DNA from 4 places in the Paenibacillus sp. IHBB 3054 genome. Region 1 is predicted to be linked to each of the others. Evidence: riboswitches for the same ligand, from Rfam matches in the RefSeq annotation. Region 1 holds a riboswitch; each other region holds the start of a gene.
What was found. A riboswitch is a leader RNA that binds a small molecule or an ion and turns the genes downstream of it on or off. The one in region 1 is predicted to bind thiamine pyrophosphate.
Positions count from the first base shown of each region.

Region 2: linked by a shared signal. The riboswitch ahead of thiC (phosphomethylpyrimidine synthase ThiC) and the one ahead of ACQ76X_RS11885 (ABC transporter ATP-binding protein) in region 1 are both predicted to bind thiamine pyrophosphate.
Region 3: linked by a shared signal. The riboswitch ahead of ACQ76X_RS09745 (ABC transporter substrate-binding protein) and the one ahead of ACQ76X_RS11885 (ABC transporter ATP-binding protein) in region 1 are both predicted to bind thiamine pyrophosphate.
Region 4: linked by a shared signal. The riboswitch ahead of ACQ76X_RS22340 (thiamine phosphate synthase) and the one ahead of ACQ76X_RS11885 (ABC transporter ATP-binding protein) in region 1 are both predicted to bind thiamine pyrophosphate.

Region 1 covers NZ_JBOFBG010000008.1:73,456-81,420, reverse strand. The annotation lists gene thiE (thiamine phosphate synthase) at 1-100, opposite strand, end outside; gene thiD (bifunctional hydroxymethylpyrimidine kinase/phosphomethylpyrimidine kinase) at 97-915, opposite strand; gene thiM (hydroxyethylthiazole kinase) at 941-1,738, opposite strand; gene ACQ76X_RS11895 (ABC transporter substrate-binding protein) at 2,366-3,424, opposite strand; gene ACQ76X_RS11890 (ABC transporter permease) at 3,421-4,197, opposite strand; gene ACQ76X_RS11885 (ABC transporter ATP-binding protein) at 4,178-4,942, opposite strand; TPP riboswitch at 5,094-5,197, opposite strand; gene ACQ76X_RS11880 (amino acid ABC transporter substrate-binding protein) at 5,474-6,307, shown strand; gene ACQ76X_RS11875 (amino acid ABC transporter permease) at 6,362-7,030, shown strand; gene ACQ76X_RS11870 (amino acid ABC transporter ATP-binding protein) at 7,043-7,795, shown strand; gene ACQ76X_RS11865 (S-layer homology domain-containing protein) at 7,922-7,965, opposite strand, start outside.
Region 2 covers NZ_JBOFBG010000013.1:145,702-153,666, reverse strand. The annotation lists gene ACQ76X_RS16660 (hypothetical protein) at 1-597, shown strand, start outside; gene ACQ76X_RS16655 (PadR family transcriptional regulator) at 751-1,293, shown strand; gene ACQ76X_RS16650 (SDR family oxidoreductase) at 1,324-2,142, shown strand; gene ACQ76X_RS16645 (NAD(P)-dependent alcohol dehydrogenase) at 2,278-3,312, shown strand; TPP riboswitch at 3,419-3,525, shown strand; gene thiC (phosphomethylpyrimidine synthase ThiC) at 3,630-5,408, shown strand; gene ACQ76X_RS16635 (response regulator transcription factor) at 5,609-7,150, shown strand; gene ACQ76X_RS16630 (sensor histidine kinase) at 7,172-7,965, shown strand, end outside.
Region 3 covers NZ_JBOFBG010000006.1:120,175-128,139, reverse strand. The annotation lists gene ACQ76X_RS09775 (ABC transporter permease) at 1-24, shown strand, start outside; gene ACQ76X_RS09770 (sensor histidine kinase) at 52-1,179, shown strand; gene ACQ76X_RS09765 (response regulator transcription factor) at 1,176-1,778, shown strand; gene ACQ76X_RS09760 (ABC transporter ATP-binding protein) at 2,269-3,111, opposite strand; gene ACQ76X_RS09755 (ABC transporter permease) at 3,130-3,891, opposite strand; gene ACQ76X_RS09750 (thiamine-binding protein) at 3,888-4,181, opposite strand; gene ACQ76X_RS09745 (ABC transporter substrate-binding protein) at 4,261-5,331, opposite strand; TPP riboswitch at 5,456-5,566, opposite strand; gene ACQ76X_RS09740 (hypothetical protein) at 5,641-7,038, opposite strand; gene ACQ76X_RS09735 (sigma-70 family RNA polymerase sigma factor) at 7,022-7,621, opposite strand; gene ACQ76X_RS09730 (hypothetical protein) at 7,701-7,965, opposite strand, start outside.
Region 4 covers NZ_JBOFBG010000023.1:25,311-33,275, forward strand. The annotation lists gene ACQ76X_RS22310 (citrate/2-methylcitrate synthase) at 1-35, shown strand, start outside; gene icd (NADP-dependent isocitrate dehydrogenase) at 137-1,432, shown strand; gene mdh (malate dehydrogenase) at 1,452-2,393, shown strand; gene ACQ76X_RS22325 (hypothetical protein) at 2,516-2,941, shown strand; gene ACQ76X_RS22330 (NUDIX hydrolase) at 3,086-3,511, opposite strand; gene ACQ76X_RS22335 (SDR family oxidoreductase) at 3,767-4,636, shown strand; TPP riboswitch at 4,784-4,886, shown strand; gene ACQ76X_RS22340 (thiamine phosphate synthase) at 4,999-5,607, shown strand; gene thiS (sulfur carrier protein ThiS) at 5,659-5,862, shown strand; gene ACQ76X_RS22350 (thiazole synthase) at 6,218-6,982, shown strand; gene thiH (2-iminoacetate synthase ThiH) at 7,008-7,965, shown strand, end outside.

The DNA of each region.
Region 1 (7,965 bases):
GTGTCAATGTGCCTGCTGGTGAGATCCGGCAGTTGACACTGCCCATTATAAAGTACAACTTCAGGAGTCTGCGCATGTCTTCGCTGTCGATTCTCTTCATCTCACGTTTCCCCGCATTCTGTTGCCATAGGCAAAATGATTTGTCGGCCCATGCCCTGCACCGATGCCAAGACTGTCTTCGATGGCCGCCTGGATAAAAGCTTTCGCGGTATGGATTGCTTCCTTAACGGTGTTGCCCTGTGCTAATCCGGCCGCCGCTGCCGCAGAGAAGGTGCAGCCCGTTCCATGGGTATGCCGCGTGGAAATGCGCGGGCTTTCCAGATAGATAAACTTGTTCCCTTCATACAACAGATCGAGGACTCCTGTCGTTCCGTCATCATGGCCGCCCTTTAGAACAACAACGCGGGCGCCCATGGAATGGATGAGCACCGCTGCCCGTTCACGGTCTGCCAAGCCGGAAATCTTCATTCCGGTCAAACTTTCCGCTTCCGGTATATTAGGTGTTACCACCAGGGAGAGCGGCAGCAGCTCGGTAATCAGCGCCTGCACGGCTTCCTGCTGCAGCAGCGGTGAGCCGCCTTTGGCAATCATAACCGGGTCAACCACCAGCTTATCCCAGCCATACTGGCGTACCTTCCCGGCAACGATGCGGATGATTTCACCGCTAAAAAGCATGCCGGTCTTGACCGCATCCGGCTGCAGATCGCTTCCGACGGAATCAAGCTGAGCGGTGACAGCTTCTGCTCCGAGCGGGTATACGCCTTGTACTCCGAGAGTATTCTGTGCAGTCACAGCGGTAAGTGCCGACATGCCGTACACACCAAGCTCCTGGAATGTTTTCAGATCGGCCTGGATGCCTGCGCCGCCGCCACTGTCGGAGCCGGCGATTGTCAGCGCTTTGAATACTTTTGTCATGTAGTCCACTCCTTTACCGCAAGCATTATAGTGTGAGCAGCTGTACCCGTGATCTCTCCTTGTAGATGTCCGGAGTGACCAGGGCCAGCTGGTTGAGGAATTCAATTTGGAAGGCGCCGGGGCCTTTAAGAGCTGTCCGTTCGGCTGCGATCTCGGCCGCGACACCATAGAAGGAGAGCGCCTCGGCAGCCGCTTCCAGCCATAACCCGCCGCTGACCGCCAGAAAAGCTCCGACTACGGCGCTGAGCAAGCAGCCTGTACCGGTAACTTTGGTCAGGATGGGATCACCGTTGCTGACGACGTAGGTGCTGATGCCGTCGGTAATTACGTCATCTTTCCCGGTAATGATGACCACACATTCCAGCTTTCGTGCCGCTTTATTCGCCAAAGCGATGACATCGCCATCGCCGGCACCGGCGTCTACGCCCTTGATGGCCCAGCTTTCCCCGGCAACATGGGCCACCTCAGCAACATTGCCGCGCAGGGCGGTAATGTGCAGCTCCTGGACCAGCTTATGCGTGACATCGGTGCGGTAGGCGGTAGCACCGGCTCCAACCGGGTCCAGCACCAGCGGTACCTTATGGCGCCCAGCCGCTTGTCCGGCCAGTACCATTGAGGTGATGGTATGCTCGTTCAGCGTGCCGATGTTAAGCACGACAGCTCCCGACATCGCGGCGATGTCCGCCACCTCCTCATGGGCATCGGCCATGAAGGGCGAAGCGCCCAGAGCCAACAGCCCGTTGGCGGTAAAGTTGGCCACCACAATGTTGGTGATGTTGTGCACAAGCGGATTGGCTTCACGTACTTTAGCTAAATAACTCATTATTAGTCCTCCTCGAAGTTTTGTTTGAATCAGCTTGCTGAAACTGTAAGCAAAACTGCAAATATATCAAATGAACTTGAAATTAGGTATAGTCAGAGCTCCAAAGCTTGGGGTGCTTTACAGCGTATTGCAGCGGATGTCCGTTCTAATCTCTATCATCCCTCTAAGCGGCAGTCCAAGGCACATTCTATTGCACTTTCTACAGCAGACGGCCCCTAAATTAGCCGCAAAACAGCTTCTATTGCACTCTGTACAGCAGAATCTAGCAGAAAGGGGCTTTTGCTCGGAAATGAAGAAATCTACTGCATGAAATACAGCAGAATGCGATTCACCGCACAATAATGAGCAATCTGCTGCAGAAAATACTATCATAAAACAAAAATGCTCTTTAGAAATTAACTAAAACGCTGTGGATTCTAGATTCAGCCTACATACACCTAATAGAACCGCATTCACAGTATCCAGATAACGCTGTTGCGTAAGCTTTTAAACGAAAATACTGCACAAAATCCTGTTCCCGCTAACACTGGATTAGTCCTCATAAAGATGGTCCACGATATAAGTCCCCATACATAAGTCCAGTCCCCATCCATGAATCTCTAAACTTCGGCCCTTAGAACTTAGCTCCTACAGATTAACAAAAGCTTCCTTGCTGACCGTTTCTCCGCTCAACAGTCCGTTCTCGGACAGCCACGTGTGCACGTTCTCCCAAGATTTCTCCTCCTGCTGTCCAAAAGGCAGTTTTCCTGCATCCATCAGCGGCAGAAGGATTTCCAGACTTTTTGTCTCGATTGCTTGGTCGAGCGGGGCGGTAGAGTCTTCGTGTGCAAACAATATTTTAAGTGCCTGCTGAGGCTGCTCCTGTACGAATTGCTGTCCTTTGTGTGCCGCATTCATGAACTTCCGGTAGTCATCCTCCGAATCCAACAATCCCTGTTCACTGGCAACAAGCACAAGCTCATAATAATCCGGCACTCCGTAGTCCGTCGGATCGAATGAAGTGACGGGGTGTCCTTCTTTTTCCAATATCAATGCCTCATGATTAATAAATCCGCCGATAATGCCGTCTACGCGTCCGGTAGAAAGAGCAGGAATAAGATCGAATCCAACATCAATCAGGTTCAGTGAATCTGGATCGCCTCCGTCGTATTTGACCATTGTCCGGAGCATCGCTTCATACAGGGGAATGGAGGAGTATCCGGCATTTTTGCCTGTGAGTTCTTTCGGGCCGGTTATCCCGCTCTCTGCGGGGACCAGAAGATGATTGAGCGGATGCCTTACGAGCGCTGCGACTGATTTTACAGGTATTCCTTCACCCCGAGCCATTAGTACCTGCGGTTGGTAACTGAGAGCCAGATCGACTTTGCCTGCGGCTACAAGCTTCAAAGCATCATTGCTGTCCGCCGGCATTTGAATGTCCACCTCCAGCCCTTCTTCGGCAAAATAGCCATTCTGCTGAGCGGCATACAGGAAGGAATGAACTGCGTTCGGATACCAGTCGAGCATTATAGTCAGCTTGTGCGGTTTGTCGCTGGAAGTCTCTGAAGAAGCGGCGGAGGTATCCGGGTCTTTTGCGCTGGTGCAGCCGCTTAAGAGGGTAAGCAGGCATAACAACAATAAGTATGGAATAAGGCGGTGTGTTTTCTTATGTGTGGAATGATTGCGATACAGCTCAGAATGGGTCATCGGTAAAATCCTCTTTTCTGCAAAATGAGTTTTTCGAGCACAGCGATACTGAGAAACAAGGCTACACCCAAAACGGACAGCAGCAATACGGCGGCGAACATTTCTGCACTTTGCAGATTGCCGGCCATCCGGCGGCTGAAATAACCAAGCCCCCGGCTGCCGCCCAGCCATTCCCCGATCGTAGCTCCGATCACACAGTAAACGATGGACAGCTTAAGTCCGGAGAAAAAGGAGGGCAGTGCCAGCGGAATTTGTGTCTTGCGCAGAATCTGCCAGCGGTTAGCCCCAAGCGTCAGCAGCAGGTCTCTGTACAGGCTGCCGCTTTGCCGCAGACCGTCATAGACGGCTACCACAACCGGAAAAAAGGCAGTCAGAAAGACGACAGCAACCTTGCCCCACAGGGTATAGCCGAACCACATAATAAAAATAGGTGAGAGCGCGATCAGCGGAATGGTCTGGCTGATAATCAGCATGGGATAAAGTGCTTTGGCGAGCGGAGCGAACATATGCATGCCGGTACCCAGCAGTGTTCCGCAAACAACCGAGAGGGCAAACCCGATCAGTGTCTCCTGCAACGTGGCGGGCAAATGCTCTCCGAACAGCAGCCCCCGCTTTTCAATCAGCGCTGTCCAAATTGCACTTGGCCCCGGGAGAATAAATGAAGGGATCATGTTCAGCTGTGCTGTGATCTCCCATGCCGCAATAAGCAGCACCACAAGCAGTAGAAAGGGGCCATAAGTCCGCAGCTGTTTCTTATACCATAGAGCTCTCATGCAATCTACGCTCCAAATCCTCCCGCAGGGCAACAAACTGCGGTTCATAATTCATTTTGTAATGTCTGGGTCTCGGCAAAGTGACGATCAGCTCCTGCAGCCCGCCGCCAGAGCCGCCGGTCATCAAATAAATCCGGTCGCTGAGCAGCAGTGCTTCTTCAAGATCATGGGTGATGAACAGAACGGACTTTTCCAGCCCGCCCCACAGCTCCAGCAGCCAGCGGTGCATCTCCCGTTTGGTGATCGCGTCCAGCGCTCCAAACGGCTCGTCAAGCAGCAGCAGTTCGTTGCCAGCAGCAAGTGTGCGGAGCAGAGCGACCCGCTGGCGCATCCCGCCGGACAGCTCCTGCGGATAAGCTGTTTCCTTGCCGGAGAGGCCAAAGCGGTCCAGCATTCCGCGGATCCGGGCGAGTGCCTCGTGCCTGCTAGAGTCCTGCTTCAGCTCCCAGGGAAGCAGGCAATTGTCCAGCACGGTCCTCCAAGGCAGCAGCAGGTCCTGCTGCGGCATATAAGCGATCTGTCCAAGCCTTGTGCGTGTCGAAGGAGAGCAGCGTCCATGTACGGTTATTTCACCGCCGGACGGCTCGAGCAGGCCGGCAATGATTTTGAACAGTGTGCTTTTCCCGCAGCCGCTGGCTCCAACAACGGAAATGAATTCGCCTTGGCGGACGGTCATTGAAAGACCGGAGAATACCGGATTCCTAGCCGCTGCAAAAGAATAAGTCAGGTTGGTTATAGTGAGCATAGTGGAATGTGGAAACCTCCTGCGGGCGTAGTTTGTTTGACGATACTTGCCGGATCGGCGGCAACAGCAAACACAAGAAAGACCCATTCATTTCCGGAGGAAATAAATGGGTCTGAACGTCACAGTCAGTTAGCTTAGTGCGGCTCCGCTGAACAATTCTGCTCCACTTCCCTCCGCTGGTATGATCCAGATCAGGTTCCAAGGGTCCGGAGCTTAAAGCTCCGTCTCAGTCGGCCGACTCCCCTAGTGAAATAACAGGTCAATATTGAATTTGCAATTGCTAATTAATATACCATATCCCGGCAGTTTGTAAAGAGAAGCAGTCGCTCACTTTCGCTGCAGTCCGGTTATGAACAGCGTGATCATACCGGCGGAAATCGCCTCTTTGCCGGAGCCGTGCCGTTTCGGCTGGTATAAGTAGAGATTCGGACTGAAGATGTAAAAAACTTGATGAGGCAGCGGTACTTTTGGGCAAGATAAGCAAGTGTCCATGCAGTGAAAAATAGAGGGATTTTGAAAGGGGTTCATGTGATGAAGAAGCTTAGTCTGACTATCCTGCTGCTGCTAACTCTGCTGCCGGCAGGGGCATGTGGCAATAATAACAATACAGCGCCTGCGGCTACTGCCGCGCCCACTGAAGGAGCGGCGGCTCCGGCCGGGCAGAACTCACTGGAAGCTGTTAAAGCGAGTGGCAAGCTGCGTATTGGTACGGAAGGGACATATGCTCCGTTTACTTTTCATGATGCAGAGGGCAAGCTTACCGGTTTTGATGTGGAGATTGCGAAGGAGATTACGAAACGGCTGGGGGTGGAACCCGAATTTGTAGAAACCCAATGGGATGGCCTGTTTGCCGGCATGGATGCCAAACGATTTGATACGATATTCAACGAGGTTTCGATCACGGATGAACGCAAGGTGAAATACGATTTCTCTGAGCCGTATATTGTCTCTAAGGGAGTGCTGATCGTGCGCGGGGATAACCAGGATATTACAACCTTCGCGGATCTTAAAGGCAAGAAGGCAGGTCAATCGCTGACCAGCAACCTGTCCGATATCGCCCGGGACAACGGTGCGGAGATCGTCGCTGTGGATGGCTTCAACCAGGCCATAGACCTGCTGACCTCGGGCCGGATTGATGCGACCGTAAATGATGGCTTGTCCTATCTCGACTTAAAGAAGCAAAAACCAGATGCAAAGATCAAACAGGTGGATGAAACGGCTGAGGGATCGCAGAGTGCGGCAGTTTTCCTCAAAGGAAACGAAGAGCTGGTTAATGTCGTCAGCGATGCGCTGGCTGAAATGAAGAGCGATGGAACCTATCTGAAAATATCCGAGAAGTACTTTGGGGCGGATGTGTCCAAATAACAAATGGAGCTGGCGCGAAGATGCAGCCGAGTGTCCAAAAAGGATGTCTGAACGATGGATGACCGGAAAATTGGGATTTTCATGGATTCACTGCTGCCCCTGTTTAAAGCGGGGGTGGCTTATACCCTTCCGCTGGCGCTTGTTTCCTTCGCGCTTGGATTGCTGCTGGCTGTTCTTACCGCGCTGTTCCGTCTCTCCTCATGGAGAATCCCGAAGCTGATCGCCCGGTTCTACGTCTGGGTAATCCGCGGGACACCGCTGCTGGTACAGCTCTTTATTATCTTTTATGGACTTCCGGCGGCAGGGATTGTGCTGGATCCTTTTATTGCCGCTGTAATCGGTTTTACACTCAGTGTTGGAGCCTATTCTTCGGAAATTGTCCGGGCAGCCATCCTGTCCATACATAAAGGCCAATGGGAAGCTGCCTTTTCCGTCGGAATGAGCCGGGGGCAGGCACTGCGGCGGATTATTCTGCCTCAAGCGGCGCGTGTATCGGTTCCGCCCTTGTCGAACTCTTTTATCAGTCTCGTAAAGGATACCTCCTTAGCGGCAAGCATTACGTACGTAGAGATGTTCAAAACAGCGCAGCAGATCACGGCGACCACCTACGAACCGCTGCTGCTCTATAGTGAGGCTGCATTATTCTACCTGCTGTTCTGCTCCGTACTGTCCGCGCTGCAAAATGTCCTGGAACAGCGGTTTGACCGTTATTCGGCGAGATAAGGAGGAAATCACTTGATTGAAATTCGCGGCCTGTATAAATCCTTCGGTTCGTTACAGGTGTTAAAAGGTATCGCCCTCAGCATGGAGCATGGCAAGGTTCTGGTGATTATCGGGCCCTCCGGCTCCGGCAAAACAACGCTGCTTCGCTGTTTTAATCTGCTGGAAATACCGGATCAGGGCAGCCTGTCGCTGGGGGAATTAAGCCTTGAATTTACGCAAAACAGGAAAATTCCGCATAAGACACTGATGGCCCTGCGCCAAAAAACGGGGATGGTCTTTCAGTCCTATAACCTGTTTCCGCATATGACTGCGCTTGGCAATGTAATGGAGGGGCAGGTTACTGTACAGAAACGCAGCAAGGAGGAAGCCAGGAAGCGGGGGATAGAGCTGCTGGCCAAGGTAGGCCTCAGTGATAAAGCGGAGTCTTACCCCCATCAGCTGTCCGGCGGACAGCAGCAGCGTGTGGCCATTGCCCGGGCGATGGCGGTCGATCCCGAAGTGCTGCTGTTCGATGAGCCGACTTCGGCGCTCGATCCTGAGCTGGTGGGCGAGGTGCTGAAGGTCATCAAGCAGCTTGCGGCTGAAGGCATGACAATGGTGATCGTCACCCATGAGATGAAGTTTGCTGCCGATGTAGCCGATCGGATCATCCTGATGGACAACGGTGTGATCCTGGAACAAGGAACTCCGCAGCAGGTGCTGGAGCAGACGGAGAATCCGCGGGCCCTGCAGTTTCTGAACCGGCTGAGCGGCGATGATTTATGAGTCGCAGTGCATCCAAGCTGCGTGGAACAAGTAAAGGCAGTCCAGGGAGAGACCTGGACTGCCTTTGCTTGTATTTAGTTCATCTCATGATGCGCGGGGGAGCGCCTGAGATGCAGTCAATAGTAGTTAGTTCTGCGTGGATGCATCATTGACTGAATTCAGATATTCCA
Region 2 (7,965 bases), on a different contig from region 1:
GAATATCGAAAAATCGCAAATGAATATGGGCCGGATTTTCCAGATGAGTTATTGCAGGCAGTTGCCAAAAGTGATGTTTATGAATTGTCGCTAGCTCAAAACAGGAAACTGATAACAGAGCGTTGGAAGGGATTTTCGGCGAGTGTTTTAAATGGCTCAGAAACCTTTATTTTTGATTGTTGTTTTATACAAAACCCTGTAACCATTGGGATGATTAAATATGGTGCACAGAAGGAAGACGTTATAAGTTATGTTCTGGAACTGGCAGCGATTGTGGAGCGGCTGAATCCATTGCTGCTTTACGTAGAGCAGAATGATCTTGATCATTCTTTCAGAAAGGCCGTTAAGGAAAGACCTAAAGAATGGTCGGAGGGATTTATTGAATATTATACTAACCAAGGGTATGGAAAAAAGCAGGGTTATACAGGGTTAGAAGGAACCTTGGAGGTACTGAAGGCAAGAAAAGAATTGGAAGAAGAGATATTTAACGGCATAAACATAGTCAAGAAAAAAGTGAATAACTCTTCTTATGACATGAATGAGTATAAGCAAGTTTTGGTGGGGATTTTATCAGAATATTTTAGTTCAGCAAATTAAGTACAAATGACAAGCTGAGTTGATTTCAGGCATTCACTGCTGACTTCACTCGGCTTTTTTTTGCTTAAGTTTTATATATTGACGTGATATATATCAGTCTGGTATATTGCTAAGTGTAATATATAGATATTTTTAAATAAGGAGGAGCTATTCTTGAACAGTCAGGATGTTATTTTAGGCTTGCTCATGAAAGAAGCGTTGACTGGCTACGAAATAAAGCAGTTATTGGAGAATGTGTTGTCTAATTTCTATAGCTCTAGTTATGGCACGATTTATCCTACGCTTGCCCGAATGGAGAAGGAAGAATTAATAACCAAGGAAATTGTGCCCCAGAAAGGTAAGCCAAACAAGAATGTTTATAACATAACGGCTAAAGGGCGAGATTGTTTTAACGACTATTTACTAGCGCCACTAGAGGGAGACAGTAGTAAGAAATCCGATTTTATGATGAGGCTTTATTTTGGCCGATTTGTGGGGTATGACAAGGTGATTTTCTGGTTGAAGCAAGTACAAGAGGAATCACAAAAAAAGTTAGATCAGTTATTAGAGCAGTATTCACATTATAAAGATGAAATGCACCCGGCCCAGATCATCTGCATCCAGATTGGGATAGCAGAATATAAAGCTAAACTTGCAACCATTGCCGAGGGATTGTTAAGCATGGAGCAGTTAGTGGAAGAGAAGAGCAGCATTTAACGAATTCTGATACTTTTAGGAGGAATTTTAATGAAAACAATTTTTATCACGGGTGCTTCATCTGGCATTGGGAGAGCTACAGTAAAACATTTTGCTGAAAGAGGATGGAACGTAGTAGCCACGATGCGTGCACCTGAAAAAGAAACTGAATTCATTACATTGGACAATGTGTTGGTGTTGCGGTTAGATGTTGAGAAAACAGATACCATTCAATCTGCATTAGCTGAAGCTGTCCAGCGGTTTGGTAAAATTGACGTTCTCCTGAACAATGCCGGATATGGGTCAATGGGGCTTATAGAAGTAGCTACGGATGAGCAGATCCGCAGACAATTTGAAGTGAATGTGTTTGGTCTTATTAGTATGACTAAAGCCATGTTGCCACATTTTAGATCCAATCAGGAAGGGTTGCTAATCAATATCTCCTCAATGGGAGGGATCGTGACCTTTCCTACGATGTCTCTGTATCACTCCACTAAATTCGCGGTAGAAGGTTTTTCTGAATCCGTATCTTTTGAATTGGCATCACAAAACATTAAAGTAAAGTTGATTGAACCAGGAGCCATTAGCACGGACTTTGGCGGAAGATCGATGGAGTTCTTTTTTAATGATGGCTTAACGGATTATAAATCATTCACTACTGCCTTTCTGGGTAAATTAGGGGAAATGGAAAAAGCTCCAGACTATGCCTCGGCACCAGAACTTGTAGCTGACACTATTTATCAAGCAGCCACAGACGGTACAAGCAAATTCCGTTATGTAGTGGGAGAAGATGCGAAAATGCTCATAAGTATGAAGAAAAATACGGTTGAGGAAGAGTATCTAAGTAATATAGCTCAGCATTTTTCATAAAAAGAGGAAGACGGTTCCCCTAATAAAGGGAATTACATTCTCCTTGAAGAATAAAATGGTAGGAGTCCCGCGGGCGCGCAGCCAAAAGTGAATTGACAGCGCGACACACATAAGCCTATCGAATGGAGAATGACCATGAGAGAAGAGATGATGGATACAGGCTTACCCAGCGAACGAGGAGCACGCACGATGACGGCGATGGTCTATGATGCCTACGGATCGCCAGAAGTCTTACGTATTGAAGAGGTGGATATCCCTGCACCGCAAGACCATGAAGTGTTGATTGAGGTCCACGCTGCCTCTGTGAATTCCTGGGATTGGGATCTCCTCCGCGGCAAACCGTTCATGAACCGCCTTGGCGGGCTCCGTAAACCCCGTTACCGTATTCTTGGTGCAGATATCGCGGGACGGGTCATCGCCGTAGGCGCCAATGCCAAAAGATTCCGACCGGGGGACGAGGTTTTTGGGGACCTTTCCGGTTGCGGCTGGGGAGGATTTGCGGAGTATGTATGTGCCAGTGAGAAAGCCTTGTCACCAAAGCCGGCCGGCCTGAGCTTCGGGCAGGCAGCGGCTATTCCTCAGGCAGCCGTTCTAGCCTTACAGGGTATGCGCGACAAAGGAAAGCTGCGAAAGGGCCATCGGGTTCTGATCAATGGGGGCGGTGGCGGAGTTGGTACGTTTGCGGTTCAATATGCCAAATGGGTCGGAGCGGAAGTGACCTGCGTTGACAGCGCCGAGAAGCTGGATATGCTGCGTACCCTCGGGGCGGATCATGTATTGGATTATGCAAAAGATGACTTCACCACAAGCGGACAACGATACGATTTAATCCTCGATGTCGTCGGCAACCGTTCGGTTGTCGCGATGAAGCGCGCACTAACGTCAGGCGGCACGTATGTCATGGTCGGCGGTTCCTTTTCTTATATCCTCCTGGCTCTGTTGGTTGCACCGCTGTCTGCCTGGTTTGAAAAAAAGAAAATAGCACTTCTAGTCCATAAACCGAACCACGAGGATCAAATGGTTTGGAAGGAGCTTGTCGAAGCAGGCTACGTAGTGCCTGTTATTGATCGGCAATATCCGCTAAGCGGCGCGGCCCATGCCCTTCGTGATCTTGGAGAAGGCCGTGCGAAGGGGAAAATTATCGTGTGCATAAAAAGTCAGCTAAGCTAACAGTGCTCATCCAATATGCAATCGATATTTATTATTTGCCAATTCCTCTATAAGAGCACCGGTTGACAATTGCTGGATTTCTCTGTAACTTAAACATAACTAAATAAGAAACCACTAGGGGAGCCTGAATAGGCTGAGACGGGAAAAATGCATTCCTGGACCCTTGAACCTGATCTGGATCATACCAGCGTAGGAAAGTGGAGTCGGACCTTTATTTCATTGTTGGCGTTAGCCTTTTATGGATATTTGAGCCGCTCCATGTGGAGCGGCTTTTTTGCGCGCACTCTTATTTATTTAAACCTTAAGGAGGAAATAAGATGCCGAATCAAGAGAAGAAACATGAGGTCGATCTGTGTGCTTTTCCGGGAAGTCACAAGGTGTATGTGGAGGGCTCACGGCCTGATATTCAAGTTCCGATGCGCGAGATTACATTAAGCCGAACCTCGGGTACTGCCGGAGAAGCGGAGAATGCTCCTGTCCGTGTCTATGATACAAGCGGGCCTTATACTAATGATGAAGCCTATAGCGATATCCGCAAGGGGTTAACGCCTCACAGGCTTCAGTGGATCGCGGAGCGGGGGGATGCCGAATCTTATGAGGGAAGAGCGGTCAAGCCGGAGGATAACGGAAATCTCACAGAGAAGTCGGCGGCAGAGGTGTTTCCGGGATTGCAGCGGCGTCCCTTGAGAGCTATAGAAGGCCGCAATGTCAGCCAGCTGCATTATGCGCGCAGAGGCCTGATTACGTCGGAAATGGAATTTATCGCAATCCGGGAAAATGTAACCCCTGAGTTTGTTAGAGAGGAAGTAGCCAGCGGCCGTGCGATCATTCCAGCGAATATTAACCATCCGGAGAGTGAACCGATGATTATCGGGCGGAATTTCCTGGTGAAGATCAATGCCAATATCGGGAATTCGGCGGTGTCCTCTTCCATTGATGAAGAAGTAGAGAAGATGAGATGGGCGACCCGCTGGGGAGCGGATAATATTATGGATCTGTCGACGGGCAAAAATATTCATACCACCCGTGAATGGATTATCCGCAACTCTCCGGTACCTATCGGGACAGTGCCTATCTATCAGGCTTTGGAAAAGGTAAACGGCAAGGCCGAGGATTTAACTTGGGAGGTATACCGGGACACCCTGATTGAGCAGGCGGAGCAAGGAGTGGATTATTTCACCATTCACGCCGGGGTACTGCTGCGTTACATCCCATTAACGGCCAAAAGAATGACGGGCATCGTCTCCAGAGGGGGTTCGATTATGGCGGCCTGGTGCCTGGCCCACCATCAGGAGAATTTTCTCTATACACATTTCGAGGATATTTGTGAAATCATGAAGGCTTATGATGTGGCGTTCTCTTTGGGTGACGGGCTGCGGCCAGGCTCCATTGCCGATGCTAATGATGAAGCCCAGTTTGCCGAGCTGGAGACATTGGGTGAATTAACCTCGCTTGCCTGGAAGCATGATGTTCAGGTGATGGTGGAAGGCCCGGGCCATGTACCGATGCATCTGATCAAAGAGAATATGGATAAACAGCTTGAGCTCTGCAATGGCGCTCCTTTTTACACACTGGGTCCGCTGACTACGGATATTGCACCCGGCTATGATCATATCACCTCGGCTATTGGAGCGGCGATGATCGGCTGGTTCGGCACGGCGATGTTGTGTTATGTTACCCCGAAGGAGCATCTAGGATTGCCTAACAAAAATGATGTGCGGGAAGGCGTCATCACCTACAAAATTGCCGCCCATGCAGCCGACTTGGCCAAAGGACACAAGGGCGCGCAGGATCGGGATAACGCACTCTCCAAAGCGCGCTTCGAGTTCCGTTGGCGGGACCAGTTCCATTTGTCACTCGACCCGGAACGGGCACTGGAATATCATGATGAGACCCTTCCGGCGGAAGGGGCCAAAACGGCTCATTTCTGCTCTATGTGTGGACCCAAGTTCTGCAGTATGCGCATTTCTCATGGTATCCGCGATACGGCGAGGTTGCAGGATGGACAAGAAGAACCGGAGCAAGAGATGATTGCCGCAGGGATGCGGGATAAAGCAGAAGAGTTTAAGGAAGGCGGAGGTCTGATCTATAAATAAACCGTCGGTCCGGGACTGTCGCTAATCGCCCTCCTCCCTCTCAATTGACAGTCTCCGGGCGTATACCTATAATGTAAATCAGATTATGAAAGCTGTTTCATTTCTGATAGATAAGTTTGTTTCGGTGAGATGGAACCCCTTAATCAAGCGGGTTTCATTTTGTTTTTTCAGTGTATTCTTGTTCCCAAAAAGGAGAAGCCATGGACACAACGTTCTGCAAAATATTGGTGGTGGACGATGAAATGCTGGTACGGCAGGGGATAATCCATCTGCTGGACTGGGAAGGGGAGGGGTTTCAGATTGCGGGCGAGGCCTCCAACGGAAGAGAGGCTTTTGAATTAATTGAATTACAGCGTCCGCATATCATCCTGACCGATATCGTTATGCCTGTGATGGACGGGGAAGAGCTGATCCGGCTCGTCAAGGGGATGTATCCGGAAATTGAGGTGATCGTGCTCAGCAGCTTCAGTGAGTTCGAATATGTGCGTTCGACCTTCCAAAGCGGGGTTGCCGATTATATCCTGAAGCCCAGACTGGAGGCCGCTTCCCTGCTTGCCGTTCTGAAAAAAACCGCGCAGCGGATTCCGCTGCTTCAGCATGTGGACTGGAGAAGCGACAAGCGGCAATCCGCAGACTATATTCTGGACAAACTGGTTTCCGGATTTCCAGTGGAGTACGACGAGGAAGCGCTGCGGGTAACGTTCCCCTTTCCGGGATTCGTGCTGCTAATTGCTGATACGGGCGACGAACCCGCTGCGAATAGCCGCAAAGAGGAGTGGCTGGAGAACAGCATTCGTTCTCTGTTGCACAGCAGCGGCAGCAGGGTGACCTTCCGCCGGCTGTCTCCGCTGGAGGGGCATGTCCGCCTGTTGTTTAATCTGGAGGAGGCTGGGTATGAGGCGCTCGTCCGTCTTGCAGATCAGGTATTCACCGCGGGCATCCGTGCAAATATGTTCCTGAATCTCGCGGTCAGCCGGGTTTTCACTGAGCTGAGTGAACTGCATACGATCTATACGGATGATCTGATGAAGCTGCTGGACCGCCGCTTCTTTCTCCCGGATCACTGTTTGCTGGTAGATAACGGCGAGGAGGGGCGGCAGGGTCCCGCTTTCGATCAGGATGCCTTCGGTGTAGAGCTGAACCGGCAGGAGTTCGACTTGGCTTTCGGCCGCTTAAGCGCATATGTCGCTTCCATGTCCGGCCGGAGAGATACAGGGATGTTCGAGTTCAAATCGTTTTTATGCCACAGTATGTTTCAGATCATCGGAATGCTGCTGCATTTCCATTACGAGGCCCGCGCCTTGGACGAAAGCAAATACGAGTTCTTCCGCTCCATTCATGAGGCACGGCATATCGGTGAAACGGAGATACGGCTTGAGCAGTTTCTGCAAGCTGCGACGGAATGCGTAACCAAGAACCGCGGCGGGGTACCAGCCATTCAAAAAATTTTACTGTATATCGACGAGCATTATTCACGCCAGCTTACGCTGACCGAAGTGGCAAGGCAGTTTCATTTCAACCCGTCCTATCTGTCTAATTATTTTGCGCTACATAACAAAGAGGGCTTCAACGAATATTTAAACCGGGTGCGGATAGAAAAAGCGTGCCTGCTGCTGAAAGAAAATGCAGGTTTATCCATTTCTGAAATCAGCAGTCTTGTGGGCTACTCAGACCACAGCTATTTCACCAGAGTATTCCGCAAGCTGATGGGAATCTCGCCTAGTCAATACCGGAAAGGCTAATGCAGCGGGAAGGAGCCCGAAATGGGACTAACGGAGAAATGGCTCACAAAGCTCAAGGATCAAAGCCTGTTCAGTAAAATATTCGCCGTCATGGTCATCAGCATCATTCTGGTTACTGTCCTGATTACCGGAGTGACCGTACAAATGTCCCAAAAGCTGTTCGTGCAAACCTTCAGCATCACCAATTCCAAGATTATCGACCAGATCAAAAGTGCGCTGGAGAACTCCCATTATGCAACCGTCAACAGCGCTATTGAAGTCGGGCAGAGCGGCGTGATCAGAAGCTTCATGACGGAGAAGGATATCAATTCACTGGCGAACTTCAAGCGGTATTACAGTATGCGGGATCAGATGGACCGCATTCAATCCGGCATCGGGGGGACCAATATCGGCCTCTCTATTCTGGGTGTGAACGGAAGAAGCTACACCAGCGATGTTACCTACTGGTCGGGCTCCTCAGAAGAGTTAAAGAATAATCCCATTACAAAGGCCGCTCAGGAACGCAATGGGCAGCTCTTCTACAGCTTTATGGACGCCAGCCCGTTCAATTCACAAAGCCGTTATCTGGTCGCCGCCAAGGCGTTGACCGCCCCGGGTCTATCCAAGCCGTACGGCACGTTGTATATGTTCACCCGTGAAAGTGATTTCCGCAAGAACTACGCCAGCTTTACGAGTCAGGGAAACGATGTAATGTTTCTGGATACATCGGGCCTGATCGTGTCCAGTAATCGGACGGAGCAAATCGGCAGCATGTCTCCCGACCTGCTGGAGAGTGCGCAGCAGATCGCCGAGGTGGGCAAATCCAGCCAGGAGCT
Region 3 (7,965 bases), on a different contig from region 1:
CGAAAAAAACAGGAAGCGGTGTAATGCATGTTGTCAGGCAGGAAGTTTCGGTTGTTCCCGCAAAAATACGGTTTTTTCCCTTTTGTATGGATGTTCTATTTGTTGCTTCCGGCCTTTAATCTACAGGAGGAGCGGGGCCTGAAGCTGATCATTGGAGCAGCTCTGCTGCTGCTCTTCGCCGTGACATACCGGCAGTTATACTGGGCCAGTGACAGAGCCTTTAACTACTGGCTGGGGCTGCAAATGCTGCTGATTGTGGTGCTGAGCTTATGCTACAACCCGGTTAATTTTTTCATGGGCTTCTTCTCTTCCAACTTTGTCGGCTGGTATGCCGGTAAGAGAGAGTTCAAGATAGCCTATGTAGTTTTTTGCGGTGTGATTCTGGTACCGCTGGTTATAGCGGCATGGGGGATGAATCTGTATGACCTGCTGTTCTTTTTTCCTTTTTTAATTATCATGCTGGTCTCTCCGTTCGGGATAAAATCTCTAGGCCGTAGGAAAATACTGGAGAAACAGCTGGATCAGGCGAATGAAGTCATCGAGGAGCTGGTCAAACGCGAAGAGCGGATGCGGATCGCCCGGGACCTGCATGATACGATGGGTCATACCCTGTCGCTGATTACATTGAAAAGCCAGCTTGTCGAGAGGCTTGTCGCCAAGGACCCGGAGCGCGCGCAGGCCGAAGCCAGGGAGATTCAGCGCACCTCGCGTGCGGCACTGCGCCAGGTTCGCGAGCTGGTCTCGGAGATGCGGGCAGTTACCGTAGCCGAGGAACTGGCAGAGGCCGGGAAAATGCTGCGGGCTGCGGAGATCGCCCTTGAAGTGCAGGGGGAGGTACCGCTGGAGGACGTGCCTGACCTGACACAGAATATCCTCAGCCTCTGCATCAAGGAGGCGGTGACGAATATAGTGAAGCATAGCCAAGCCACCCGTTGCCGAATCGGAATTGCGCTGACGGAGGGGGCAGTGCGGATCACCGTTGAGGATAACGGAATCGGCCTCACTCCTGATGAAGCAGGACGGGAACGCCACGACGGCAACGGAATGAAAGGGATGGCCGAGCGGTTGTCGCTCGTTGACGGCTCAATGACATTAAGCTCCAATCCGGGCGGGGGGACAGCATTATCTGTAGTGATTCCAAGGATTATCAAGGAACATAAGGAGGGGGAATTGGCATGATAGGCATTGTAATCGCCGAGGATCAGCGTTTGCTGCGCGGAGCGATGGCCTCGCTGCTTGACCTGGAAGAGGACATTGAGGTTCTCGGAGAGGCCGGCGACGGGGCGGAGGCGCTTGCGCTGATCGAGCGGCTGGAACCGGACGTATGTCTTATGGACATCGAAATGCCGCTAAAGAGCGGGCTGGAGGTGGCGGAGCTGCTGAAAGCCAAAGGCTGCCGGACGAAGATCATTATCCTGACGACCTTTGCCCGGCCGGGCTATTTCGAACGGGGCGTGAAGGCCGGGATTCAGGGCTATCTGCTGAAGGACGAGCCGGTCGACAAGCTGGCAGATGCGATCCGGCGCGTCATAGAAGGGCACCGTGAGGTCTCTCCGGAACTGGTCTTCGGCAGCCTGCGGGAAGAGAATCCGCTGTCCTCCCGTGAACGGGAGATTCTGCGGCTGGCCGGTGCAGGGCAGACGGCCGGTGAAATTGCCGGGAGTCTGCACCTCTCCTATGGGACAGTCCGCAATTACATCTCGGAAATTCTGGGCAAGCTGGAAGTGAAAAGCCGGATCGAAGCCGTACGGCTGGCTGAGGAGAAGGGCTGGATCTAGGCGTTTATTATCTCTTGATATTTCTGAATGCTGCGGTGGGCGTGCTACAGGTGGATTGTTACTGGTTACGTCCGGATAAATTCTATTAAGGTTAAATGCTTAATGGAGCGGCGGGAAGGGGGCCAGTAGTCTCTTTATGGAGCCGATGTATGCCTATAGCTTAAAGGGAAATGGTCCCGCTAATTATGCCACCGACAGAATGGTGCGGCAATCAGAGGGATTTACTACCGGTAATTCCTTGGAAAATGGAAAAAGGGCTTAGTAATTGAATAATATAGGGAGTAATTCCCTCTAAATCAATAAAAATAGGTTTTATATGAAAATAGCGGGCGTGTTGCTGTTGTTTGTGTTGCGGAGCCCTGCGCTGCCTGAATCAGTGTCGCATTCGGGTGCGGTTATCTTGAAATAACTACATATTAATAAGACCAGCCGTCCGGTTCATCGGACGGCTGGTCTTTTGTACAGGCTGTTAAGCGGACATCGCTTAAGATTACTTGGCGCTCTTCGCCTGCTCTTCCCGCATCCACTGTGACAGCTGGCGCTTGAGCTGGAGGAATTCCGGCGAATCGGCGATTTCCTCGCGGCGCGGCCGGGGAAACGGGACATCGACCGTATGCAGGACGGAGCCGGGACGTCCGGAGAACACATAGATGCGGCTGGAGAGCAGCAGCGCTTCTTCGATGTTGTGGGTGATGAACAGCACGGAGCGGCGGTTCTCCTCCCACAGCTCCAGCAGCCAGCGCTGCATTTCGCTGCGCGTCAGCGCATCCAGCGCGCTGAACGGCTCGTCCAGCAGCATCAGCTCCTGCGGCGCGAGCAGCGCCCGCAGGAAGGCAGCCCGCTGCTGCATGCCGCCCGACAGCATATGCGGGTAGGCCCGCTCGAAGCCGCCAAGGCCGACCTTGGCCAGCCAATGGCGGGCGGTTTCCCGCGCCGCAGCCTGCGGCGCGCCCTTAAGCTCACCGGCGAGCAGGACGTTGTCCTCGATGCTCCGCCAAGGGAACAGCGCGGGCTGCTGCGGCATATAGCTGATCTCTCCGCGCTGCCCTGTAACAAGGTTGCCGTTCATGCTTACCGTTCCGGCATCCGGCAGCTCCAGGCCCCCGATAATATGGAATAAAGTGCTTTTTCCGCAGCCTGAGGGTCCGACAATTGAGACGAATTCCTGCGGCTGCACTGTAAGGGATACGTTGTCCAGCACGCGGGTTTCGCGGCGGCGGTGGGTGAAGGTTTTGGAGATTCCTTTTACCTCAAGTGCAGGCGGTAAGTTCCTGGATTCAGGAATGCCGGCTGCTTCAGTGCCGGATGGCGGGTTATCTGTAATATGCGGCATTGTCGGCCATCCTCCTCTCTAGGAACTTTTGCGCGGTTTCCAGCGCACCAGCCATTTCTCCAGCAGCGCGATAAGTGCGAACAGCACAAGACTGAGCAGCACGATGATGGCAATGGCGACGAATACGCGGTCTGTGCGGTAAGCGGATTTTTGCAGCAGCATGTAGTAGCCGATGCCCTTGTCAGCTCCGATCCATTCCGCGACAACGGCACCCATTACAGCATAGGTGGCCGAAATTTTAAGCCCCGAGAACAGGGCGGGCAGGGAGCCCGGAAGCTCCAGCTTGGTGAAGATCTGCCATTTGTTCGCGCCGGCCATCTTCATATAGTTCAGCATGGTCCGGTCGCTTTGCGTCAGGCCGCCCATGGCTGCGACTGAAACCGGGAAGAAGCAGACAAGTGTAATCAGCACAATCTTCGGCAGCAGCCCGAAGCCGAACCAGATAATCAGCAGCGGCGCGAGCGCAATGGAGGGCACATTTTGACTGAGAATGAGCAGCGGGTAGAGCGCTCTCTTGAGCCAAGGCAGCAGATGCAGCAGCAGGGCAACAATAAGACCCACGCCTGTGCCGATAGGGAAGCCGATCAGGGTAAGGCGCAGCGTAGCCGCTGTATGTGCCCAAATGCCGGAAGCATTGCCCGAGGTTTCCCGGGCGATATCGCTTGGGCTGGGAAGGATCCATGACTCGATATGGAACAGGGATACGGAAACCTGCCATAACCCCAGAAAAAAGACGACCGCCACAAGGGGCGGCCAAATCTGTTTCCAATACGATCTCACGGCCGGTATTTCTCCGTCAGCTTGTCCATGCTGATTCCATTCGGGTTATGGGCGATTTTGATCTGGGAGATGACGCTTGGACTGCCTGCTGCAATCAGCGCTTCATGCATCTGGCGCACAACCTCAAGCAGCTCGGTGATTTCGCCCTCCATCGTGGTCTCCAGCGGGTTCACCTGATGTTTTACACCGGATTTCTGAATCACTTCGATGGCTTTGTCCACGTAAGGAATCGAATCCTCGTTGTTCGGAGTTTTGGGAATTACCTGAATGCTTAGCAATGTATTGGCCACAATATATCATTCCTCTCAGTTTAAATGGGTAATCTGCGTACAGCGGAACGAAACGAACATTCAATCACTTCATCCTTAATCAATTAGCTGGCAAAAACTCATTCGTAAATGTGCTTGGAACATCCAGCGGCTGATCGAGCAGCTTCAGGCCATACATCCAGTCGGCGTAATCCTGCCAGACCTCGCTCTTCTGCTCGCCCCAGCGGACGGCATCATCCTTGTATTTCGGGCTGAGCCATTTCTGGCTGGCCAGGACCAGCTTGGGATCCAGCTCGGGAACAGCTTTGGATAGAATGGCTGCGGCTTCCTCCGGCTGATCAATGGCGTATTGATAACCTTTCGAGGTAGCCTTAAGGAAAGCCTTCACCAGCTCCGGATGTTCGGCAATTTCCTTCTCGCTCGTAGTCAGTACCGGCGTGTAGTAATCGAGCTGGGGTGCATAATCCTTGAGGTAGAGCATGTCGAGCGGTTCTCCGCGCAGCTCCGCTTCAATCCCGGTCCAGGCATAGAAGATCCAGGCAAAATCAATGTCGCGTTTCACGGCGGTGAAGAAGTCTGCTTCACCGATGTTCACCAGCTTCACCTTTTTCACATCTCCGCCTTCGGGGTCCATAATGGCTTTCATGGCCGCTTCTTCGGCAGGGGAACCCCAGCCGCCGTAGGTTTTGCCTTCGAAATCCTTAGGTGTCTTAATATTGCGGTCTTTCGGTGCAGCGAACCCGGAGGTATTATGCTGAATGATAGCGGCGATGGACACGAGCGGCACCTTCTGCAGGCGGGCCAGCGTCAGCGCCTCTTGGGCACTGATGCCAAAAGCGGCTTCGCCCGAGGTAACCATCGTGTCGGACCCGGCAGCTCCCGGCTGCACGATTTCAACATCCAGCCCTTCCTCTTCGTAATAGCCCAGCTCTTTTGCCGCATAAAGCCCGGTATGATTTGTATTCGGCGTCCAGTCCAGCGCGACCTTGATCTTGGTCAGCTCCTTAGGAGCGTCCGTTGCTGCCCCGGCAGTGGTTTCAGGAGCGGTGGTGCTGTTTCCGGCAGTGTCTGCCGCATTTCCGCCAGAGTTCCCATTGCTATTGCCACATCCGGCAATGGCAAAGACCAGCATGCAGGTGAGGCTGAGCTTTAATACTTTTGTGACTCCCATTTCTCTTCTTCTCTCCTTCCAGCAACCCTAGTCTTCCAGATTCTGAATAGTCCCATACAAAAAAGGCGCCCCGAGAATCGGGACACCAGTTACTTGCGCAAGGTTGTGCTTGGGCCATAAACGGCCGTAAGCGATTGACGATTCCTACGCTGGCATTATCCAGATCAGGTATAAGGGTCAGTATCTTGTGGGATACAATCTCAGCCGGCCAATTCCAGCACCCCTGGTACTATGAAGTTATAGGTATTGCTGTGTTCTTACGGTGTATTATAGACGCCTGCTCCAAAGTTGTCCAGTAGCAACTCTGCTTTAGCTATCAAGCTTCAGCGGCAGGCGCCACGGCCCTTTGAGCAGAAAATGCGGTTCGGACAGCTTAAAACGCAGCTTATCCTCCCCGGGTTTTGTTTCTAAATGGAGGGTCTTCATCACGCCGTAGGTCTGGTCGGTATTCAGCCAAGAGAACGAGCTGTTGTCCGCCTGCCCCGGATAGCGAATAAGGAAATACTTCAGCGTCCGCAGCTTTGCGGCATTGAAATTCACATTCATATCGACGCTGGCAGCCGTCTCGCCGGTACGTTCAATGCGGGTGAACTCTACCGGAAAGCCCGCGATTTCCGCGCGTGTGTGGAGCATTTCCTCCTGGCCGATATCAGGCAGCGGAATCTCTACTTCTGCAGATACGGCGTCACGATCTGAAACTTCAATATAAGGAATGAAGACCGTATAAGGCCGAGCGCCCGCCCCGGCAGTCTCATGAAACCGGAAGTCGGAAGGATAGGACATGGATTCAGGCTGCTCCAGTGATGCCTTTTCTCCTGCCGCGTTCTCTACATAGAGACCTGACCCAGGCACCAGCGGCTCCAATCCGTAAGAATGGACAGTTAGCCCGGATTCCGCCGTCAGAGTGGGCAACAACTGGACACGGACAAGCCCGCCGCCAAGTTCCACCGGAAAAGCAGTAATCCGCACATCCTGCTGTATATCGCTTGCGCCGAGTTCCCCGAGCTCCTCAGCTGTCTTCGGAGCGGTGAGCTGTAACGGACCAACGGTTGTGCTGCCTAGATGCAGGGTTAGAAGATTATCCTTCTTCAGCTGCAGCGCTTGAGTTGAACTGTAGCTGCCGTACCACTCACTCTCCGAGGACGAACGCATGTAAGAGGTGAAAGTATAGCGGTTGCCGCCGATATCTGCCTCAAATTCGCTGACTTCAGGGACTTTCCGGCCGCGAAGCGTAATGCTCCCGCCAAGCTCTTGCAGGAGAACGGCATCCACGGTCAGACTTCCGTCCCCCACAGCAATGTCATAGGGTTTGCTCAGTACATAGATCAGGTCACCGGGGCTGTTCTCCACAACGGTGCCGAAGCCAGGAAGGAAGCTCAGCGCCTTTCTTAACCCGGCCTGTACCTCAGGAGAGAAAGCGAGCATACCGGCAGCAATTAGTATTACTGCCGCTGCGGCTGCGAAGATATTCCGCCTCCGGGATCTCCGGGCAAAGGAACGGACGGTGTGGACAGCAGCTTCGGGCTCCAGACGGGCAAGTGTACGTGCTTTGATGCGGGCGAGCGAAGCGGCTTCCTCTTCGTCTGCGGGGCGCGGACCTTGGTCAACCTCCGGCAGAACACCTAAGGCAAGCTCTGCATCGCTGAAGCTCATAGAATCAATCATCCCGAACAGGCGCTGTTCCTCAATTTTAATGTCTTTGGCCATGTTGCGCCTCCTTTCCCTGACTCTCAGACAGGCCTAGCTTCTGCTTGAGCAGCGTCCGGCAACGGTATAAGCGGCTCTCGACAGCCTTTTTACTGAGACTGAAGGTTTGCGCTAGCTGATCAAGGCTCTCATAAAGGAAATATCTGCGCAGAAACAGGCTGCGGTCCGGTTCGCCCATCTGCTGCACGCAGCCGATCAATTCCCTGGCCGTCTCGCGGGAAAGAACTTCCTGTTCGGCGGAAATCTCATTCCGTGCAGCTCCGGCAGCATCTGCTTCTCCGGTTCCGCCCCGGCGCAGCAGCTTGCGCCTCAGATCCAGCGCTTTGTATTTGGCCAGCAGGAACAGCCAGGTGCGGAAGGAGGCGCGCTCGGGCTCATAACGGCTGATTCCGCTCCATGCTGCCATAAACACATCGCTCACACATTCCTCAACATCCTCCGTGCTTCCGGTGCCGGACAGAATACGCCGGACCAGTCTTTGCACATCGGGGCCAAAGAGATCAATCGCTTCTGCGAGTGCTTTTTTATCTTTGTTTTTGAACCGCCCGGCCCATGCCAGGCTGTCATTAGGATTGAACGTCATAGGCAACCTCCGGCGTATATACTATTCATTACTACGTCGCCCGGAGGGCAAATCACTCATGATAGTTTCCGACAGCTTATCAATCCTTGGAATAAAATCTTTTTCTGCGGCGGCTGCGGATTCCGTTCCATAGCTCTTTCAGCGTCAGGAGGATGCTGACGAGGATCCCGGTGAAGGTGAGCAGCAGTGCCAAATATTCAAAAGGAGAGTATTCCAGCATTTTGCTCCATTCAATGCGTCCCTTCAAATCTTCAATAACCTGGTTCATCCCGTAGATGCCGCTCACCACTGTGAAGACGGTCAGAATCATCAGCAGCGTATCCCGGCGTTTGGCCTGGAATTTC
Region 4 (7,965 bases), on a different contig from region 1:
CCGAACAGAAATACGTTCCCGTTGACGAGAGATAAAGGCGGCCCTTGCGGGCCGCTCCACCCCTCTAGTAGAATGAATGTACGCAAGTGCTAACCAAACCAAACTAAACTAAACTTTTTAGGAGGATTCCCCACAAATGTTGAAACTAGAAAAATACGATCTGCCGACAGAAGGCGAACAAATCACGATTGAAGACGGCAAACTGGTGGTTCCGAATCATCCGATTATTCCTTTTATTGAGGGTGACGGCACTGGCCGCGACATTTGGAAAGCCTCCAAACGGGTGCTTGATGAAGCTGTTGCCAAAGCTTACGGCGGTTCAAAGAAAATTGCCTGGTATGAAGTATTTGCAGGCGAGAAGGCCTTCAATACATATGGTGAATGGCTGCCTAATGATACGCTGGAAGCCATTCGTGAATATATTGTAGCTATTAAAGGCCCGCTTACCACTCCAATCGGTGGCGGAATCCGCTCTTTGAATGTGGCGTTGCGCCAGGAACTGGACCTGTATGTATGTTTGCGTCCAGTGCGTTATTTCGATGGCGTGCCTTCACCGGTGAAACATCCGGAGCTGGTGGACATGGTTATTTTCCGTGAGAATACAGAAGACATTTATGCGGGTATCGAGTACCAGGAAGGCTCCGAGGCTGTCAAGAAAGTGATTGAATTCCTGCAGAAGGAAATGGGTGTGAACAAAATCCGCTTCCCGGAAACATCCGGTATCGGCATCAAGCCAGTGTCTTCCGAAGGCTCGAAGCGCCTCGTGCGTTCTGCAGTTGAATATGCGATCAAGCATGGACGGAAGAGCGTAACGCTTGTGCATAAGGGCAATATCATGAAATTTACCGAAGGTGCGTTTAAGAACTGGGGTTACGAAGTGGCTGAGCAGGAGTTCGGCGACCAAGTATTTACCTGGAATCAATATGATGTCATCAAGGAACGTGATGGTGAAGCTGCGGCCAATGCTGCCCAGAAGGAAGCGGAAGCTGCCGGCAAAATCATTATCAAGGATGCAATTGCCGACATCGCTCTGCAGCAGGTATTGACCCGTCCGACCGATTTCGACGTGATTGCTACGCTGAACTTGAACGGTGACTACTTGTCCGACGCGCTTGCTGCTCAAATCGGCGGCATCGGCATCGCTCCGGGAGCGAACATCAACTATTTAACAGGGCATGCTATCTTTGAAGCAACACATGGTACAGCTCCGAAATATGCCGATAAGGACGTTGTGAACCCGGGTTCGGTCATTCTTTCCGGAGTAATGCTGCTGGAGCATTTGGGCTGGCAGGAAGCGGCTGACCTTATCTACAAAGGAATGAGTACCGCCATCAACAACAAAACGGTGACTTATGATTTTGCCCGTCAAATGGAAGGCGCAACAGAGCTGAAATGCTCCGCGTTTGCCGACGAAATTATCAATAATCTGTAGTCTTGTAGGAGGATATCTCTTGGCCATCAAACGTTATAAAATTACAGTCGTGGGTGCCGGCTTCACCGGCGCTACCACGGCGCTTATGCTTGCCCAGAAGGAACTCGGCAACGTGGTGCTGCTGGATATTCCGCAGCTCGAGAACCCGACCAAAGGCAAGGCGCTGGACATGCTGGAAGCCGGCCCTGTGCAGAAGTTCGACAGCCAGATTACGGGAACCTCAAGCTATGAGGATGCAGCGGATTCGGATATCGTGATTATTACGGCAGGCATCGCCCGCAAGCCGGGCATGAGCCGCGATGATCTGGTGAATACCAATGCAGGAATTGTGAAATCGGTCTGCGAAAATGTGAAACGTGTCGCTCCGGAATCCATCGTAATTATATTGAGCAATCCGGTAGATGCGATGACTTATGTGGCTTACAATGCACTGGGCTTCCCCAAAAACCGGGTAATCGGACAATCCGGCGTGCTGGATACGGCCCGCTACTGTACTTTTATCGCCCAAGAGCTTAACGTTTCGGTTGAAGATGTACGCGGCTTTGTGCTGGGTGGACATGGCGATGATATGGTACCGCTCGTACGCTACTCCAGCGTTGGCGGCATTCCGATTGATACGCTGATTTCCGCAGAGCGTATTGCCGAGATTGTACAGCGTACACGAGTCGGCGGCGGCGAGATTGTCAGCCTGCTCGGCAACGGCAGCGCTTATTATGCGCCAGCGGCTTCCTTGGTCCAGATGACAGAAGCGATCCTGAAGGACAAGAAGCGGATTATCCCGGTAATCGCTCTGCTTGAAGGTGAATACGGCTATGATGGGCTGTTCATGGGCATTCCCGCGCTGCTGGGTGCGGACGGTATTGAGAAGGTATATGAACTGGAGCTTACGGCAGAGGAGAAAGCGGCTTTGGATAAGTCGGCAGATTCGGTACGTGCCGTTACTTCAGTAGTTACGATTTGAGCATTAGCCTGCGGGAGCCCCCATTTTAGAAATTAAAATGGGGGTTTTCTTTTCTTCTATTTGTTGGTTAGGTATAATTGAAGTGTAACTAAAATCACTGAAAACATTAGAGGAGGTATGTTATGGGTCACTTTTTGTTTTTTCTACATATGATCGGTACATTGGCGCTGGGCTTTTATCTGGTGCTGCCGTTTGTTCTCGGGCGTGTCCAGAAGCTGAGCGTCCCTGCGAGAGAAGGAACGCTTAGTGCAATCGGCGGCTTCAACCGCTTCGCCCAGTACGGTCTGGTCATCCAACTGCTGACTGGCGGCTATATGATGACGAAGGGTGAATATTCGGTACCGTGGATGATCGTGGTGGTTGTCCTGCTGCTTGCGATGTTTGCGCTCGGCGGCATCATCAGCAAACCATTGCGTCTTGCCGCAGCCGGCATGCGCGAGAACCGTGACGTATCCGCAGAGACAGGCAAAATCCGTACCTTGAGCCTGCTGCTCATGGTGGCGCTGGTGCTGATGGTGTTTTTCATGGTGTACAACAGCATTATTTAAGACTCTCCATTATAGAAAGACTACAGAAAGCCCGCCTCCGGAATGGCATGGAGAGCGGGCTTTTGGGTGCAGACATTACTTCGGGACAAATCTATCGGGTACCACCCAGCCATGCCGCTGTCACAGATTGTAGCAGACAACGCTTTACAGCAGTTCGTTCAGGGAGAAGACATGGCTTTTCTCAAATTCAGCGAGGATTCCCGCCGGAAGCAGGCGTTGAAGCTCGAGCCGGGTACACCATTTATAATCCGAATGCTCTATGGACAGCTGTACCGCATGGTCCGCGCTCCGGCACAAATAGGTGATAATGACAAGCTGCCTTGCAGGATCGGTTAGAAACGAGGTTGCATACAGCAGATTGCCGACAGTAACCGCAAGTCCGGTCTCCTCATAAATCTCCCTTTCCAGAGCTGCCTCCAGGTCTTCTCCGAATTCTATTTTTCCGCCCGCACATTCCCAGGTGCCCGCTCCGACGGAATCTCTTGCCGCACGCCGAACAAGCAGAATCCGGCCTCCATGTACAATAACTCCTTTGACAGCAACGATGATGCTGCGTGTGTGTTTGACCATATTGCGTGCTCTCCCCTCTGTGCAGAGTCTGCATAAATCTGCAACTCCATTGCTGGATTAGTGCTTTCTCTCTAAAGTATAACGCCTTCCCCGGCAAAAACGACTGACATTTTAGTTTGACCGCGCCCAAGGTGTGGTAAGTAACATAACGTAAAGCAAATGAAGAGATGATCTGCAGGTGCATAAACCAGACACCCTGAGCCAACCCTAAAACGATGAGTAACCAACAGGTACACAGCGAAAGGAGAATGGATCATGCCAGACAACACGCAAACCAAAAAAACACTACCTCCGCAGGTGCAGGACCGCCAGCCCGGAATTGAAAGTGAAATGAATCCGCTGCCGGAATTCGAGACTTCAGCCTATAAGGCGGCGGGCAAGCTGCTGGGCAAGGCGGCTCTGATTACAGGAGGAGACAGCGGTATTGGCCGGGCGGTTGCCGTTCATTTTGCCAAGGAGGGTGCGGATGTCGTTATTTCCTACCTCAATGAGCATTCCGATGCCGAAGAGACTAAACGCCAGGTGGAGCAAGAGGGACGGAAGTGCATTCTGATCGCCGGCGATATCGGCGTGGAGGCGTTTTGCCAGGATCTGATCAATAAGACGGTGAAAGGACTCGGCAAGCTGGACATCCTGATTAATAATGCGGCCGAGCAGCATCCGCAGGAGAAGATTGAGGATATTACCTCCGAGCAGCTGGAGCGGACGTTCCGCACGAATATTTTTTCGATGTTCTATTTGACCAAGGCAGCCATGCCTCACCTGAAAAAAGGGTCCACGATCATCAACACGACTTCGATCACAGCCTACCGGGGCAGCCCGCAGCTGCTGGACTATTCGTCCACCAAAGGGGCGATTCTCAGCTTTACCCGTTCGCTGTCGATGAACCTGGCGGACAAAGGCATCCGGGTCAATGCCGTAGCGCCGGGACCGATTTGGACACCGCTTATTCCGTCGACCTTTGACGCGAAGAAAGTCAGTGAGTTCGGCGGCACGCAGCCAATGAAACGCCCGGGACAACCGGAGGAGCTGGCTCCGGCCTATGTGTATCTGGCTTCCGACGATTCATCTTATGTAAGCGGACAGGTAATGCATGTGAACGGCGGCGAGGTCGTAAACGGCTAAATGCGGTTGCTGATTCCATTGCTATGAATAATTAGAGTCTGGAGCGGAACCTTGGGTTCCGCTCTTTTTGATGCAGGCCTCTTTAAAGGATGGCTCTTCAAGGAATAATATGTTAGTATATGAAACGTTAAGCGTAATTGAATATGAATTTGTCACTAGGGGTGCCGCAAGGCTGAGACGAACATACCCGTTCGGACCCTTTGAACCTGATCTGGTTTATACCAGCGTAGGGAAGTGGAGAACGAATAACTGCAGCGGGGCTGAATGGCCCGGTATTCCTGTATATATTCCAGACTGCCTCCTTTACGGGGGCGGTCTTTTTTGTGTTTGCCGGTAATGCAAAAGAACAGGAGAAGGTGAACGTGTTGAAAGAGATACATTTGATCTCGGATGGAAAGCAGAATCCGGTGCAGTTTGTTCAGCTGGCTGCGACTGTGCAATTCATAGTGGATTATATCCATCTCCGGGAAAAGGCAATGTCTGCACGGGAGCTCATGGCTCTGACGGAGCAGCTGATTATAGCGGGGGTTCCGCCTGCCAAGCTGGTGATCAACGACCGGATAGACGTTGCTCTGGCGGCAGGGGCGGGCGGGGTCCAGTTGGCTTGGCACAGCCTGCCGCCTGCCGCAGCGCGCAGCGTAGCACCGGGCCTGCGATTGGGAAGGTCGGTGCATGCCCCGGAGGAGGCGGCCGAATCCGGCCGGCAGGGAGCGGATTTCTGCCTGTTCGGGCATGTGTTTCCCTCGGCCTGCAAGCCGGGGCAGCGGGAACGCGGATTGCAGCAGCTGGCTGAGGCTGTCCGCTGCAGCAGCATTCCGCTGATCGCCATAGGCGGAATTGAGCCGGGCAATGCCGGAAAGGTTCTGGCAACGGGTGCTGCCGGAATTGCCGTAATGTCCGGAATATGCAGTGCGGGAGATCCTGTGGCCGCCGCTACAGCCTACAGATCAGTAGTTCAGGCCGTACCCTAAGCCTGAAGCCATGAACAATGTTCCTGCACCAGTTAAAGGAGGTGAGCAAGCATGAATTTGATCGTGAATGGAAAAGGCGGGGCCTATGAAGAGAGATGCCGGACTATAGCTGATCTGCTGAGCCGGTCCGAGTGGACCGGGAGACTGGTTATCGTGGAGCTGAATGGCGAGATCGTCGGCAAGGACGTTTACGGAGATACGCTGCTGAGCGAAGGTGACCGCGTAGAGCTGGTCCACTTTGTCGGCGGGGGCTAAAGTGCCGGTGCGTGTTGCCGGGTGAAAGAAGCAAGAGGCAAGAGGTAAGACGTAAGAAGCAAGAGGTAAAAGGTAAAAGGTAAGAGGTAAGACGTAAGAAGCAAGAATTAAAGGTAAGACGTAAGACGTAAGACGTAAGAAGCAAGAGTTAAAGGTAAGACGTAAAGGTAAGACGAGGTAAGACGTAAAGGGTAAGACGTAAGAGGTAAGACGTAAGAAGCAAGAGTTAAAGGCAAGACGTAAGACATAAGACGTAAGAGGTAAGACGAAAGACGAAAGAGGTAAGACCAAAACTCGGCGTATCAGCAACAGAGGCTCCGCATTTTAGCGGGCCACTATCTCAGGAGGCGATTTTATGCAAGATCCTTTCGTTATCGGCGGAATCCCTTTATCCAGCAGGCTGTTTATCGGAACCGGGAAATACAGCCGCAATACCCTTATTCCCGAAGTGATTGCACGCTCGGGTTCTCAGGTCATTACGGTGGCTCTGCGCCGGGTTGATCCGGAGAGCAACGACAACATTGTTACTCATATCCCCTCCCATATGACGCTGCTGCCCAATACCTCCGGCGCACGCACAGCCGAAGAAGCGGTACGTATTGCCAGACTGGCCAGGGCGGCAGGGCTGGGCAATTGGGTGAAGATCGAGGTCATTAATGATCAGAAATATTTGCTGCCCGATAATATGGAGACAGTTAAAGCCACGGAAATATTGGCTGCAGAGGGTTTCGTTGTACTTCCGTATATGAGTCCCGATCTTTCCGCAGCTATCCGGCTCAAGGCAGCCGGAGCTGCTGCTGTTATGCCGCTGGGTGCGCCCATCGGCTCGAACCGCGGCCTGCAGACCAAGGAGCTGCTGCGGATTCTGATCGCAGAAGTGGACCTTCCGGTGATTGTTGACGCCGGTATTGGCAGACCTTCCGAGGCTGCTGAGGCAATGGAAATGGGCGCATCCGCCGTGCTGCTGAACACGGCAATTGCTACTGCGCGTGATCCGCTTCTGATGGCGGAGGCATTCCGTGAGGCGGTATCCGCAGGGCGCAAGGCTTATCTGGCCGGACTAGGGCCGGTGGAGGAAGCGGCAACGGCCTCTTCGCCACTAACCGGCTTTTTGTTCTAGCCAAGAGAAGGAAGGGAGGAAGAGCATGAGCTTTTATGATACGCTGACCCGGCTGGAGCAGCTTCCTTACGAGACTTTATGGAAGCAGTATACAGCGGTGGATGTGAAGCGCGCGCTTCGTTTGGAGCATCTGGACGAAGACTGGCTGATGGCACTGCTGTCTCCGGCGGCGGAGCCTTACCTGGAGGAAATGGCGCAGAAAGCGCAAAGATTGACACGTACGCACTTCGGGCATGTGATGCAGCTGTTTACGCCGATGTATTTGGCCGATTTTTGCGTGAATCATTGCACTTATTGCAGCTTTAGCTCGATTTATGACTTTCCGCGCAAAAAATTGACACTGGAGGAGGTCAGGAAGGAAGCGAAAACTATCGCCGCCACAGGCCTGCGCCACATTCTGGTTCTGACCGGGGAATCCCGGAGTGAAAGTTCGGCCGCTTATGTGAGAGAATGCGTGAAGGTGCTCCGTGACTATTTTTCTTCTGTCAGCATTGAGGTTAATCCGCTCTCTACAGAAGAGTACAATGATCTGAGGGTGGCAGGGGTAGACGGTCTTACCTTGTATCAGGAGGTCTACCATCAGGAGACCTATCGAAAGCTGCATGTGAAGGGTCCGAAGAGAGTCTACCGCAACCGTCTGGATGCGCCAGAACGCGGCTGCCGCGCCGGGTTTCGATCCGTGAATATTGGTGCCCTGCTGGGGATGTACGATTGGCGCCAGGAGGCTCTGGCAACGGCCCTGCATGCCAGATACTTGCAGGACAAGTACCCGGAGTGCGAGATCGGCTTGTCGATTCCCCGTTTTCGCCCGTATCTCGGAGAATTCAATCCGGCAAGTGATGTAACCGACCGTGCGCTGGTGCAGATCATACTGGCTTACCGCCTGTTTCTGCCCCGTGCGGGCATTTCATTGTCCACGCGGGAACCGGCAGCTTTGCGCGATCATCTGGTCCATCTCGGCATCACTAAAATGTCCGCAGGAG